Regions from separate parts of the Ruegeria profundi genome, predicted to be linked through region 1. Evidence: riboswitches for the same ligand, from Rfam matches in the RefSeq annotation. Region 1 holds a riboswitch; each other region holds the start of a gene.

Region 1 (4,157 bases):
TGGCCGCCTTACGGGCCAGGTAGAACAACACTCCGACATAAGCAGCCAGCAGCAGCGCATAAATCATCAGATATGCCGCCAAAGTTGTTCCCACCATCGGGGCGGGAACGTCCGCCACCGCCTGTTCCGTCGTCAACACGCCCTGCACAAGCCACGGCTGGCGACCAATTTCGGTCGTGTACCAACCCGCCAGAGTGGCAATCCACCCTGAAAAGGCCATCGGCACCAGCGCCACCTGCATCAGCTTTGGCACCCCACCCGGCCCGCGGCCCCGCCGCATGAACCAGAGCGCGGACCAACTGAGCAAAAGCATGGTAATGCCTGTGCCCACCATAACGCGGAATGACCAGAAAACAGGCGCAACCGGCGGATGAAGAACGGTGCCATCCTCGGACACGAAATCGTTCAGGCCCGGCACAACACCATCGGCCTTGTGCGTCAGGATGATCGAGGCAAGGTTCGGGATGCTGACCTCATGGTGGTTTTCCCGCGACTCCTCGTCCGGTAAAGCAAACAACACCAACGGGACGTTGGATTTGGTCTCCCAATTGCCTTCCATGGCTGCCACTTTCTGGGGCTGATACTCCAGTGTGTTCAGGCCGTGCAGGTCGCCCATGTAGATTTGCACAGGGATCAGCAGCGCGCCAAGCCACGCCGCGGTTTTAAACGTGGCACGCACGTCCGAACCACGGTCTCCGACCAGCCAGCGAAAAGCTGACAGGCCAAGGATCAAAAACGCCACTGTAAGGCCACTTGCCAACAGCATATGGGTCAAACGGTATGGCATCGAGGGGTTAAAAATGATCGCCCACCAATCTGTCGCAAAGGCCACGCCGTCGCGCATCTCAAACCCTGCGGGCGTGTGCATCCAGCTGTTCAGAACCAGAATCCAGAACGCAGACATGGTGGTACCGAACGCCACAAGAAAAGTTGCGGTCGTGTGCAGCCAGTTCGGCACCTTTGAAAAGCCAAACAGCATGATGCCAAGGAACACGGCCTCAAGGAAAAACGCGGTTAGAATTTCGTAGGCCAGCAACGGCCCTGCGATGTTTCCGACAGCCTCCATGAAGCCCGGCCAATTGGTGCCGAATTGGAAAGACATCGTAATTCCGGAAACGACACCCATCGCGAAGGACAAAGCGAAGACCTTGACCCAAAAACGATAGGCTTGCATCCACTTCTCATCCCCGGTTGCGTTGAAGCGCAGCTTGAAAAACAGCAGCACCCAACCCAAAGCGATCGTGATCGTCGGGAATAGAATATGAAACGATATATTCGCCCCAAATTGAATTCGGGACAGCAGTAATGTGTCCATCTCACACCTGTATGTGGTTCGTTTGGTAGACAGTTAGCGTTGGTTGTTGAGGGTAAAAGACACCCTGCGACAGCCCGTCATGCGGCACAGTATCCCATGCGAACTACGGCCCATTCATACCACTGCTATGAATGCGATTTTTCGAATTGATGGTGAAAATCCACCTCGTGTTGGGTTGCTCAGCTGACTGACCCGATTAACAGTGCGTCCGAGAACAGGCGGCCACCGATCTTGAGCGCCATTTCCTCCGAGATTTGCTGAACCAGGGCCGGGTCGATGATATTTTCTGCGAACAGTGCTGCCGAACCTTCAGCTTTCAGTTGAGTAATCAGGACTGCAACGTCTTGTGCCGAAGGCTCTGCCTGGGTATCGAGGCCGACGGGTGAAAGGAAGTTCATACCGTGGGCATCCGACAAGCCCCCAAACGTGTCATGCGCGGTCACACCACGCGCTGTCCGCAGGGTCGGGGATCAACTGACTTGCAAGTCAACGCTTTCCAAATCTTTCCGAGGTCTGTGCCCAGTGGACGATCTCGGGACGGTTTTCCGCCTACGGTTGCGGGGACAGCTTTGGATTTGGCCAGATGGCTGTACCGAATTCCATTCTTCTTGGCACGTCTCGCGCATGGAACCACCGCGCCTTATGCGCTTTAAATCACTCGGTCGGTCAGGGTTTTTCAACATGAGAAGCAGATTATACCGCTGGGACAGGGCAGTTGGCTTCTTTTTTGCGCGGCGTGAGGCTGAGTAGAGTGATTTTGGCCAGAACCGCTTGCGTCAGGCAGCCAGGCACGGGCTGGGCGTATTGGCACGGATTGCCGCAGTGGGCACCTTAGCCCCGTATCCCGTCCTCATAGCGTTTGCGTTCTGCGTCCGTAGCCTGGCGCCATTCGGCCCGCAACAGATCCATGCGACGTGGGATTGGCGTATCAAGAACTTCCGCTTCGACGATCCGCTCGGTCCGGAAGTAGCGAAAGCCCTCGCGCAGTTCGCACCACGCGGCAATAATCCGGCTGGTGTCTCGATAGCCCAGAAGAACTGGCCAGATCACCCGGCGCGAATGTCGACCTGTGAAATCTGTATAAACAAGAGAAATCTTCTTGCGGTGCCGAATGGCCCGGCGGATGGATGCAGCCCCAAGCGTCTCCTCCGGCTGGCCTACCGGAGCAACGCTGACCACTGGCTCTAGAAACGAGGTTCGGTATTTGGCTGGTGCAACGGTTTCCAACTTGGCGATCAGCTTTTCTGCGGCCACCGCCAGTTCGGGTTCCCCCCGTGTTTGGACCCACATGACCCCGAGCATGACCGCCTCGATCTCATCCGGTGTCAGCATCAGCGGCGGCATGTGGAAACCCGGCTCAAGGATGTAGCCGACACCGGCTTCACCGGTGATTGGCACACCCTGCGCGATCAGAGCGGCCATATCCCGGTAGACCGTACGCTTTGTGACACCCAATTCGGCCCCAATAGACTGGGCCGAGATTGGCGCCTTCGCGCGTCTCAGAATTTCGATGATTTCGAACAGCCTGTCACCGCGTCGCATAAGGGGTCCTTTCGACAACACCACCAATACTGACACTATGCTGACAACACGCTGTCAGCATAGGGGGTGTAGAGACACGACCGATGTCAATTAAGGAACCCCATCATGAGATCAGCCCTTTCGCTAGCCCTTGCCCTTTTCATTCCAATCGCAGGTGCCGCTCAAACCACAGATGGTGCAAATGACACGGCGATAACCGCCATGGGTGCCTATGTGCCAAGTGACAACGTGCAGCAGTCTAAGTCCTTCTACCGCAATCTGTTTAGCCGTGCGCCGACAATCGAACTGCCCGATTTTGTTGCTTTCGACATCGAAGGCGGTTGGTTCGTCATCGTATCTCGGGACCGGTACGCACCCGGGGCTGAGCCTGGGTCAGACGCGGTTCCCTATCTGCAAGCTGCCGATCTTGAAGTGCTTCAATCCCGCGTCGTGGCAACCGGTGCCGCAGCACCCGAAATAATCAAAGAGCCCGGTATCCACCTTCTCAAGATCACTGATCCCACCGGCCAATTGATCGAATTCTTCAAGCTGACCGGCAAGTGACGACAGCGAAAAACACAATCGGACACGCTTAAAAAAGGAAATTTACAATGCAAATGAACTACTGCGTTATCGGGACGAATGACATGGACGCTGCGACACGGTTCTACGACCGACTTTTCGATCGTTCCGGAATGAATCGCGTCTCGCCCAGTGAGAGGATGACGTATTGGTTGGGCGAAGGTTCTGCCTTTGCGGCCGCCATCCCTTTTGACAAGCAGCCCGCCACCAATGGCAACGGCACCATGGTCGGCTTTAGCGTGGGATCACCCGAGGAGGTCGAGAGGCTCTACACTCTTGCAATCGCGTTAGGCGGGACATGCGCGGGCGAGCCGAAACTGCGTGGCCCACGATTTTCAGCATATGTACGGGATCTGGACAGCAATAAGCTGTGCCTTTCGGATTAGCGTATTGAAACTCCGCTGGTCGGCTAGCAATCAGATTAAACGCGACCGAACGTCCGATTGCCGTCATCTTTGCATCTTCACAGTGGCCACAGAGTGCACGGCGCGCCCACGAAACGGAACAATGCGGCGTCATATCGCATCGTTTCACAGTGGTTTTTTGGTTCCTCGGACTACGTTCTTCCCGGACTGAACTGATAACTTTCAGGAAGAAAAACCACATGCCCAAGGATGACGATCAGGCGGTTCAAAAGCAAAACACTTGCGGAGCAAATGACACGGCCCCGCAACGTGCCACTGTGTATTTTGATGGCTCCTGCCCGCTCTGTTCCCTTGAAATAGGGCATTATGCCTCT
Region 2 (4,157 bases), on a different contig from region 1:
TGACGCTCTGACGGGTTGTGTTTCGCTAGAAGTTTGCCTATATCCCTGCGTGAGAGGTTGGCGCGGGCGAGCGCCTCGCCAACCTGGTCAGGTCCGGAAGGAAGCAGCCACAACGAGCCCCGCTTGGGTCGATGTCCAACCTCTCACTTCATCCTCGCCATTTCTCTGTGCGCGTCCGGCCTAGGCAATCAATCGCGGCCAGACTGCGGCGTTGCGACGGGCAAAAGCTCCGATATGTCCTACCTTGGGCAATCCAAGCTTAGCCGGAGACAATACATGCCGGCGCGCTTTGGGTCCGAAAAGACCGGCCAACCGCCAAACCGCCTTTGGCGGCACTACATCGTCATCGTCGAATGTAAAAAGATCCACGGATGTGTCTGGCGGCGCTTCGCGAGCGTCGGGCAGGGTCACCCCGATTTCGGGCAGATAGTTGCGCGGTGCGGTACTCCATCCGCGCCACTGCCAATACACTGACGCGGGCAAATCTGACCCGAAACCCAGCGCCTTGCCCGGTAAATAGCCCAGTGCTTTTACGGCCAATGGGGCATGACCGTACCAGAACAGCAAGGCAAGGCCGCGGTACGGCCACGGGTGATCCGACACTGTGACCAACCCGGAACAGACACAAATCATACGGTCAATCTGATCCAGATCGGATTGAATCGGCCCCAACATTCCACCGATGGAATGGCCAATGCTCCATTGCTGCGCATCGGGAAATCGCTTTCGCATTTCGGCGCGTGCTGCGGGCATATCTGTCAAAGCCCAGTCCGCCATCGTGGCCCGCGCCGCCTTTAGCGGACCGTTCCGCGAATGGCCAAAGTCGCTGTAATCATAGGTCAGGCAGGCCATGCCCTGCTCAGCAACCAGCCAGCGCGCAAAATGTTGGTAGTAGTCCCGAGGCACGCCGGTTGCCCCGTGAATGACGACGGCCGTTCGGGGCGTGTCTATCGGAAGATATAGCCGAGCCGACAATTCGGTTTCACCTGACGGAATCAGAAAATCTTCGGTCAGCACGGCTTGTTCGGTATCCAGCATCCTACCCTCTATCTGAACCAATCAGTTCACCGGATGTATCCGCATGGATTGCCGGGCCAAGTCAATCGGGTTTCAACATGACCCCACGTACCCTCACCAAACCAAGAGGTCGCTTGACTCAAGCCACACTGACCCGCTAGCGATGGGCTGATGGTTCTTGCCCCGGACCCCGGGGCGGGATGAAAAGGGAACACGGTGCGGTCCTGCCCGTGAAATCGGAACGGACCAAGGCCGAGACTGCCCCCGCAACTGTAAGCGGTGAGCAATGCCGAAACGCCACTGGCCGCAAGGTTGGGAAGGTCGGCAACGCGATGACCCGCAAGTCAGGAGACCTGCCATCGAAACAAAATCGAAACTCGGGCGGGGCGCCCGGACAGGTCATCAAGACGGTGTCACACCTGATCCATGCCCCGGTCCATGCGCGGAGGGCGCGGTATGATCTGGAAGACAAAGACACACCAATTCTCAGCAACCGTGTGTCAGAAAACCGGCAAACCCTGTCCGGCACTGGCGCAGATGGCGCGCTCGGTCGTGCGGGCGGTTGAGACCGCGGTCCCGGCGACGACCCCTGATTTTGAATTCGACGGCAACAGTGAGCTTTCCCATTGCCCGCAAGGCTGCGTCGCACGGTTCAGAGCGCAAAAAGACCTTATCCGTATTTATTGCGGGGCCACCGAAGATGCGCCTCTCGAAGTGCTGGAGACATTTGCGGACATGATGTTTGGCCCGGACACGGCCACGCGTCCGGCCGGAATGCTGACCACTCCGCCCTGCGCGATGCTGGAAGTCACGACCCTTGCGACAGACCCTGTCGTTACGATGGACCGGCAAATGGCGCTCTGACCTAGTGGCCTATCACGGGCCGGGCCGCCCATTGCATCTGGCTATCGGTTTCGACGGCGCATTTGCGCACAGCACGCAACCGTTTTAACGCGGTGTCCGGGCTCTCTCCGTGTTCGACCATGAGGCGCAGAACGATCATACCAGAGCGGCCGCAGCCTCCGCGGCAATGCACCAGCACCCGCCCCCCACAGGATAGGATACGCGACACTGTTGCGCCTATATCGGCCCAAGCCGTATCAATCGGCGGCGTCGGAGTGCCAAAATCTTCAATTGGCAAGTGCACCCACCTGACACCATTTGCACGCAGATCGTCCCCCAATCTGATCGCGCCTTCTTGCAGCATTTCATCCGTCGTAGTTACCGAGATCACAAGACCAGGCCGCCAATCGCGGATAGCAACGAAATCCCGTGCGTATCCATCGCCGCAGCCGGGCAGCGGCGACAAGGCAACAGTACCGTTTCCAACGTGAACTGGGTGGATGTCAAACCTGTGCACCGCGTCCCCTCTTTCATCTGTGCTTCTACGGTGCACAAACATTCTTGCAAACGAATTTTCATCCTAGGTGGCTGTGGACGCGGGGCGCGGGGGTCTCTACGCTGCGGTCCTGAACCGAATCCGACAGAGCAGACATGAACGACACGCCCAGCCCCGCCTATCAGGTTCTTGCCCGCAAATACCGCCCGGAAACTTTTGCTGACCTTGTGGGTCAGGACGCGATGGTGCGTACGCTGAAAAACGCGTTCGAGGCTGATCGGATCGCGCAAGCTTTTATCATGACCGGTATTCGCGGAACCGGAAAAACCACCACGGCGCGGATCATCGCCAAAGGCATGAACTGCATCGGTCCGGATGGTCAAGGCAAGCCGACAACCGAACCATGTGGTCAGTGCGAGCATTGCGTTGCCATCATGGAAGGCCGCCATGTCGACGTGATGGAAATGGACGCCGCCAGCCGAACTGGCGTGAACGATATTCGCGAGATCATCGACAGCGTCCGCTATCGCGCCGCCAGCGCACGCTACAAGATCTATATCATCGACGAAGTTCACATGCTTTCGACGAGTGCGTTCAACGCGCTGCTCAAAACGCTTGAGGAACCACCCGAGCATGTGAAGTTCATCTTCGCCACAACCGAAATTCGCAAGGTGCCAGTGACGGTCTTGTCGCGTTGCCAGCGATTTGATCTGCGCCGGATTGAGCCCGAAGACATGATCGGCCTGCTCAGCAAGATCGCGGCGGCCGAAAACGCTCAGATTGCGGATGACGCCCTGGCCCTTATTACGCGTGCTGCTGAAGGATCGGCGCGGGATGCAACCTCTTTGCTGGATCAGGCAATTTCACACGGGGCGGGTGAAACCAGTGCAGACCAGGTGCGCGCTATGCTGGGCCTGGCCGATCGTGGGCGCGTGCTGGACCTGATGGACATGATCTTGCGTGGTGATGCGGCGGCGGCGCTGACCGAATTGGGGGCGCAATATGCCGAAGGCGCAGATCCTCTGGCCGTGCTGCGCGATCTTGCGGAAATCACCCACTGGGTGTCCGTGGTTAAGATCACGCCGGACGCAGCGGAAGACCCGACAGTCTCACCGGACGAGCGCGCGCGCGGTCAACAAATGGCCGAGGCACTGCCAATGCGCGTCCTGACCCGGATGTGGCAGATGCTGCTGAAAGCGCTTGAAGAGGTCTCGGCTGCGCCAAACGCCATGATGGCGGCTGAGATGGCCGTGATCCGTCTGACCCATGTGGCTGACCTGCCCAGCCCCGAAGAACTGATCAAGCGCTTGCAGGATGCGCCACCTCCGCCGCCCAATGGTGGACCCGGCGGTGGAGCGGCTGCGCCGTCGCAACCTGCCGCGCACACTCGGACGCCGGTGGCATCGTCCTACACAAGCCCAATGCGCGGAGGGGCCGGCGCACCAAGCGCCGCTTTGGCGCAGGACGCGCAAACCGCACTGGCACGTTACCCGACCTTTGATCACGTGGTCGATCTGATCCGCGCCAACCGCGATGGCGTCCTGCTGGACGAGGTCAAACGCGCGTTGAGGCTGGTCGCCTACCAGCCCGGACGCATCGAATTCCAGCCGACCGAACGTGCCTCTCCGCAATTGGCGCAGCGTTTAGGGACAGCCCTGCAACGGTGGACAGGCAATCGCTGGGCGGTCACGGTCGTCAACGAAGGCGGTGGGGAGACGATCTACGAAAAGGAAAACGCGGCAGAGGAAGCGTTGAAAGCCGAGGCGCGTGCACATCCTTTGGTGCAGGCTGTTTTGGCCCA
Region 3 (4,157 bases), on a different contig from region 1:
CGATGGGATTGCGTCATCCGTGGTCCCCGAGGACGATGCGCTTAACACATATCTCGCGGAAAATGCCGCGCGGTTTACGGTGCCGGCGCAGATTGCATTCGATCAGATTTTTCTTGGCGCTCAACCAGTATCGGATGAGATCGACAGGGCATTTTCCGAACTGCAAGCAGGTGAGGATTGGCCTGAGATCGGCCTGAGATCTTTGATGCCAAGCTCTTTACCACTGTCAGCTTCAAGTGCCATCGATGGCACGTTCGGTCAGGGATTTTCAAACACGCTGTTTATGTTGGAGCCGCGCGAGTGGGTTGGTCCGATCCAATCTGGTTATGGGCAGCACCTTGTCAGGATTACCGAAACACGGCCACAAGTCCTGCCGCCTTTGAATGAGATTCGAGAAGAAGTTTTGGCTGCATGGCGCCGCGACACAGCGCAGGAACTGGCTGAGGCGCAGTATGAAAGCCTTGCCGCGCAATACCGCATTCAAACACCGGACCCTCAGGAATGAAGGGGCTGCTTGGTTTGATGCTGACGATATGGCTGGTCTGCCTGCCTAAAACCGGCCATGCGCATGCCCTTGACCCCGGATATCTGGACCTGAAACAGCTTGCGCCCGGTTCATGGCAGGTGTTTTGGCGCATACCAGATGTAAATGGGCAACCGATGCAGATCGACGCCATTCTGCCTTCGTCCTGCACTCCGGCGCAGGGCCCGCAGCCCTTTTTCGACACAGCCGCTTGGGTTTCTTCGTGGATCGCCGCGTGCAACACCCAAATCGCCGGTCAGGCTGTGACTATTCAGGGCCTGGAACGGCAGCGCAACGACGTTTTGTTGCGGTATCAACCCCTGGACGCCACGGCTGCAACATTGCGATTTACGCCTGAGACGACTGTTCTGAACCTGCCAGAAGATGCATCCACCTCATCCGTTTTCGTAAGTTACTTCTGGCTTGGCTTCGAGCATATCCTGGAAGGTTTGGACCACCTCCTGTTCGTTTTCGCCCTGTTTGTTCTGGTGCGTGATCCATGGCGCTTGATCGGGGCTGTGACAGCTTTTACCGTGGCGCATTCGATTACGCTGGCGCTGGCCACGCTTGGTGTGTTGCACGTTCCGTCCGCCCCGGTCGAGGCCGTGATCGCCCTTTCAATCGTGTTTATGGCGCTGGAAATCCTCAAACATAAAGACGGCGAAGTCAGGTTGTCCGAGCAATTTCCCTGGATTGTCTGCTTTTGTTTCGGCCTTTTGCACGGGCTTGGCTTTGCCGGCGCCCTGACCGAGATTGGCCTGCCTCCCGGGGATATTCCGACCGCTCTTGTGGCCTTTAATTTGGGGGTCGAAGCGGGCCAGCTTGTTTTTGTTACGAGCCTTTCACTTGGGCTATTCCTATGGCGCCATGTGATACGCCCTGTTCCATCAGGTTCGGATTCCATTGCAAGGTCGATCACTGGCTACGCCATCGGGTGTGTGTCGCTTTTCTGGCTTGTCCAGCGTGTGAATGGTTTTTAAAGATGGCACTCTGGATTGTGGGAAATGCGGGGCTGCGGCGTGTCTGATACTCCGACTCCAACGAAGAAATTAACACGAAGTGCATACTACATATTGACAACACCTTACTTCCATACCCAATATGGAGTTGCTTCGGTGATTTCGATTCCGGTCGAAAACTAAGAGGGAAACCGGTGAAATTCCGGCGCTGCCCCCGCAACTGTAAGCGGAAAGTTCGGCTGAACACGCCACTGAAACGGTGTTTTTGGGAAGGCCAGCCTGAACGTTGATCCGCGAGCCAGGAGACCTGCCGCAAGCAAGAACGATAACCACGAACGGAGGGTTCGGGGGCGTGCGCAGGGAAGGTCTGCGCGATGGCGTCCTCGGCTTTTGACGAAAAGGACAGAGGACAGATGAGCATTACCGTGTATTCAAAACCCGCATGCGTGCAATGTACCGCCACCACCCGCGCGCTGGATGCAAAAGGTATTACATATGACGTGGTTGACCTGACGCAGGATGACAGCGCCATGACCCACGTGACCGAGCTGGGATATCGTCAAGCTCCTGTTGTTGTCGCCGGAAACGATCACTGGTCCGGGTTTCGGCCTGACATGATCGCTCAGCTGGCCTGATCCGTGGCGGCGCCGAGCCCGGCGCTGGTCTATTTTTCATCAAATTCGGGAAATACCCATCGCTTTGTCACGCGACTGGGCCTGCCTGCTTTGCGCATTCCGATGCAGATGGACCAGATGCCACGCCCCATGTATCCGTATGTTCTGATCTGCCCTACTTATGCCGATGGCGAAGGGCGCGGCGCTGTGCCGAAACAGGTCATTCAGTTCCTGAACGATCCGGACAGGCGCGCCAGGATCGCTGGGGTTATCGGCGCCGGGAACCGAAATTTCGGTGCGACCTATGCCCTCGCCGGTCGCATCATCGCCCAGAAATGCAACGTGCCACTGCTGTATTCCTTTGAGCTGGCCGGCACCGAAACCGACATCGCCCGCGTGCGCGCAGGGCTTGAGAAACTAGGGAGACACCTATGCTCGACAGCAGCCTAAACGAGCAGGACTATCACGCGCTGAACGCGATGCTGAACCTCTATGACGGTGAGGGGAAAATCCGGTTCGATGCGGACCGCATGGCCGCGCGGCAGTATTTTCTGCAGCATGTGAACCAGAATACTGTTTTCTTTCACTCGCTGGACGAAAAGCTGGGGTATCTTGTCACTGAAGGTTATTATGAAGAAGCCGTTCTGGATCAGTATTCCAAGAATTTCATGCGCAAAATCTGGGATGCGGCCTATGCCAAGAAATTCCGCTTTCCGACCTTTCTGGGCGCGTTCAAATATTACACGTCATACACGCTGAAGACCCGTGACGGGCAGCGTTTTTTAGAGCGTTACGAAGACCGTGTTGTGATGACCGCACTGGCACTGGCCCGTGGGGATGAGGCGTTGGCCATGTCCTTCATGGAAGAGATTTTGGATGGCCGGTTCCAACCCGCGACCCCAACCTTTCTGAATGCAGGCAAGGCCTCGCGCGGGGAGTTGATTTCATGCTTCCTGTTGCGGCTTGAGGACAATATGGAAAGCATCGGGCGCGGCATCAACTCAGCCCTGCAACTGTCAAAACGCGGCGGCGGAGTGGCGCTGCTGCTGACCAACATCCGCGAACATGGTGCGCCGATCAAAGGGATCGAAAACCAATCCTCGGGCGTGATCCCGGTGATGAAATTGCTGGAGGACAGCTTTTCCTACGCCAACCAGCTGGGTGCCCGACAAGGTGCCGGGGCGGTCTATCTGAACGCCCACCACCCCGACATCATGCGGTTCCTCGACACCAAGCGCGAAAACGCGGATGAGAAAATCCGTATCAAAACGCTGTCTCTGGGCGTAGTGATCCCCGATATCACCTTTGAGTTGGCGAAGAAGAACGCAGATATGTACCTGTTCTCACCGCATGATGTGGAAAAGGTCTATAGTGTTCCGTTCTCGGAAATCTCGGTCTCCGAGAAGTATCACGAGATGGTCGATGACAAGCGCATCCGCAAATCCAAGGTTAATGCGCGCGAATTCTTCCAGACTATTGCCGAGATTCAGTTCGAATCCGGCTACCCCTACGTGATGTTCGAAGACACGGTGAACCGGATGAACCCCATCGCGGGCCGGATCAACATGTCGAACCTGTGCTCCGAGATTTTGCAGGTGAATGAGGCATCGGAATTTAACGATGACCTCAGCTATGCGCATCTGGGCACGGATATTTCCTGCAACCTCGGTTCGCTGAACATCGCCAGGGCGATGGACGGTGGTGATCTAGGGCGTACCGTTGGGGCCGCGATCCGGGCGCTGACCGCGGTGTCCGAGATGTCGGCGATCGACTCGGTTCCCTCGGTCCGCCGGGGCAATGACGAAAGCCATGCCATCGGTCTGGGGCAGATGAACCTGCACGGGTTTCTTGCGCGCGAACATATCCACTATGGCAGTACGGAAGGCATTGAATTTACGTCTGTTTACTTTGCCGCTGTGGCCTATCACGCGATCCGTACCTCCTGCGATCTGGCGCAAGAGCGGGGCGCGCCGTTCAAGGGGTTCGAGGAGTCAGATTATGCCTCGGGTATCTTCTTTGACAAATACACCAATCGTGACTGGTTGCCGGAAAGCGACAGGG

The links. A riboswitch is a leader RNA that binds a small molecule or an ion and turns the genes downstream of it on or off. The one in region 1 is predicted to bind cobalamin.
Region 2: another riboswitch for cobalamin. It lies ahead of LCM21_RS12700 (hypothetical protein); the one in region 1 lies ahead of LCM21_RS07765 (metal ABC transporter solute-binding protein, Zn/Mn family).
Region 3: another riboswitch for cobalamin. It lies ahead of nrdH (glutaredoxin-like protein NrdH); the one in region 1 lies ahead of LCM21_RS07765 (metal ABC transporter solute-binding protein, Zn/Mn family).

Annotation. Positions count from the first base shown of each region.
Region 1 is NZ_JAIUZS010000003.1:343,931-348,087, forward strand. It holds gene LCM21_RS07760 (cytochrome ubiquinol oxidase subunit I) at 1-1,315, opposite strand, end outside; gene LCM21_RS07765 (metal ABC transporter solute-binding protein, Zn/Mn family) at 1,495-1,758, opposite strand; cobalamin riboswitch at 1,786-1,915, opposite strand; gene LCM21_RS07770 (helix-turn-helix transcriptional regulator) at 2,147-2,857, opposite strand; gene LCM21_RS07775 (VOC family protein) at 2,963-3,400, shown strand; gene LCM21_RS07780 (VOC family protein) at 3,448-3,804, shown strand; gene LCM21_RS07785 (thiol-disulfide oxidoreductase DCC family protein) at 4,023-4,157, shown strand, end outside.
Region 2 is NZ_JAIUZS010000005.1:47,900-52,056, forward strand. It holds gene LCM21_RS12685 (bifunctional 2',3'-cyclic-nucleotide 2'-phosphodiesterase/3'-nucleotidase) at 1-11, shown strand, start outside; RNA gene ffs (signal recognition particle sRNA small type) at 51-149, shown strand; gene LCM21_RS12695 (alpha/beta hydrolase family protein) at 181-1,038, opposite strand; cobalamin riboswitch at 1,173-1,392, shown strand; gene LCM21_RS12700 (hypothetical protein) at 1,474-1,881, shown strand; gene LCM21_RS12705 (protein-tyrosine phosphatase family protein) at 1,883-2,377, opposite strand; gene LCM21_RS12710 (DNA polymerase III subunit gamma/tau) at 2,512-4,157, shown strand, end outside.
Region 3 is NZ_JAIUZS010000009.1:156,321-160,477, forward strand. It holds gene LCM21_RS18755 (peptidyl-prolyl cis-trans isomerase) at 1-505, shown strand, start outside; gene LCM21_RS18760 (HupE/UreJ family protein) at 502-1,503, shown strand; cobalamin riboswitch at 1,620-1,812, shown strand; gene nrdH (glutaredoxin-like protein NrdH) at 1,896-2,117, shown strand; gene nrdI (class Ib ribonucleoside-diphosphate reductase assembly flavoprotein NrdI) at 2,142-2,546, shown strand; gene nrdE (class 1b ribonucleoside-diphosphate reductase subunit alpha) at 2,528-4,157, shown strand, end outside.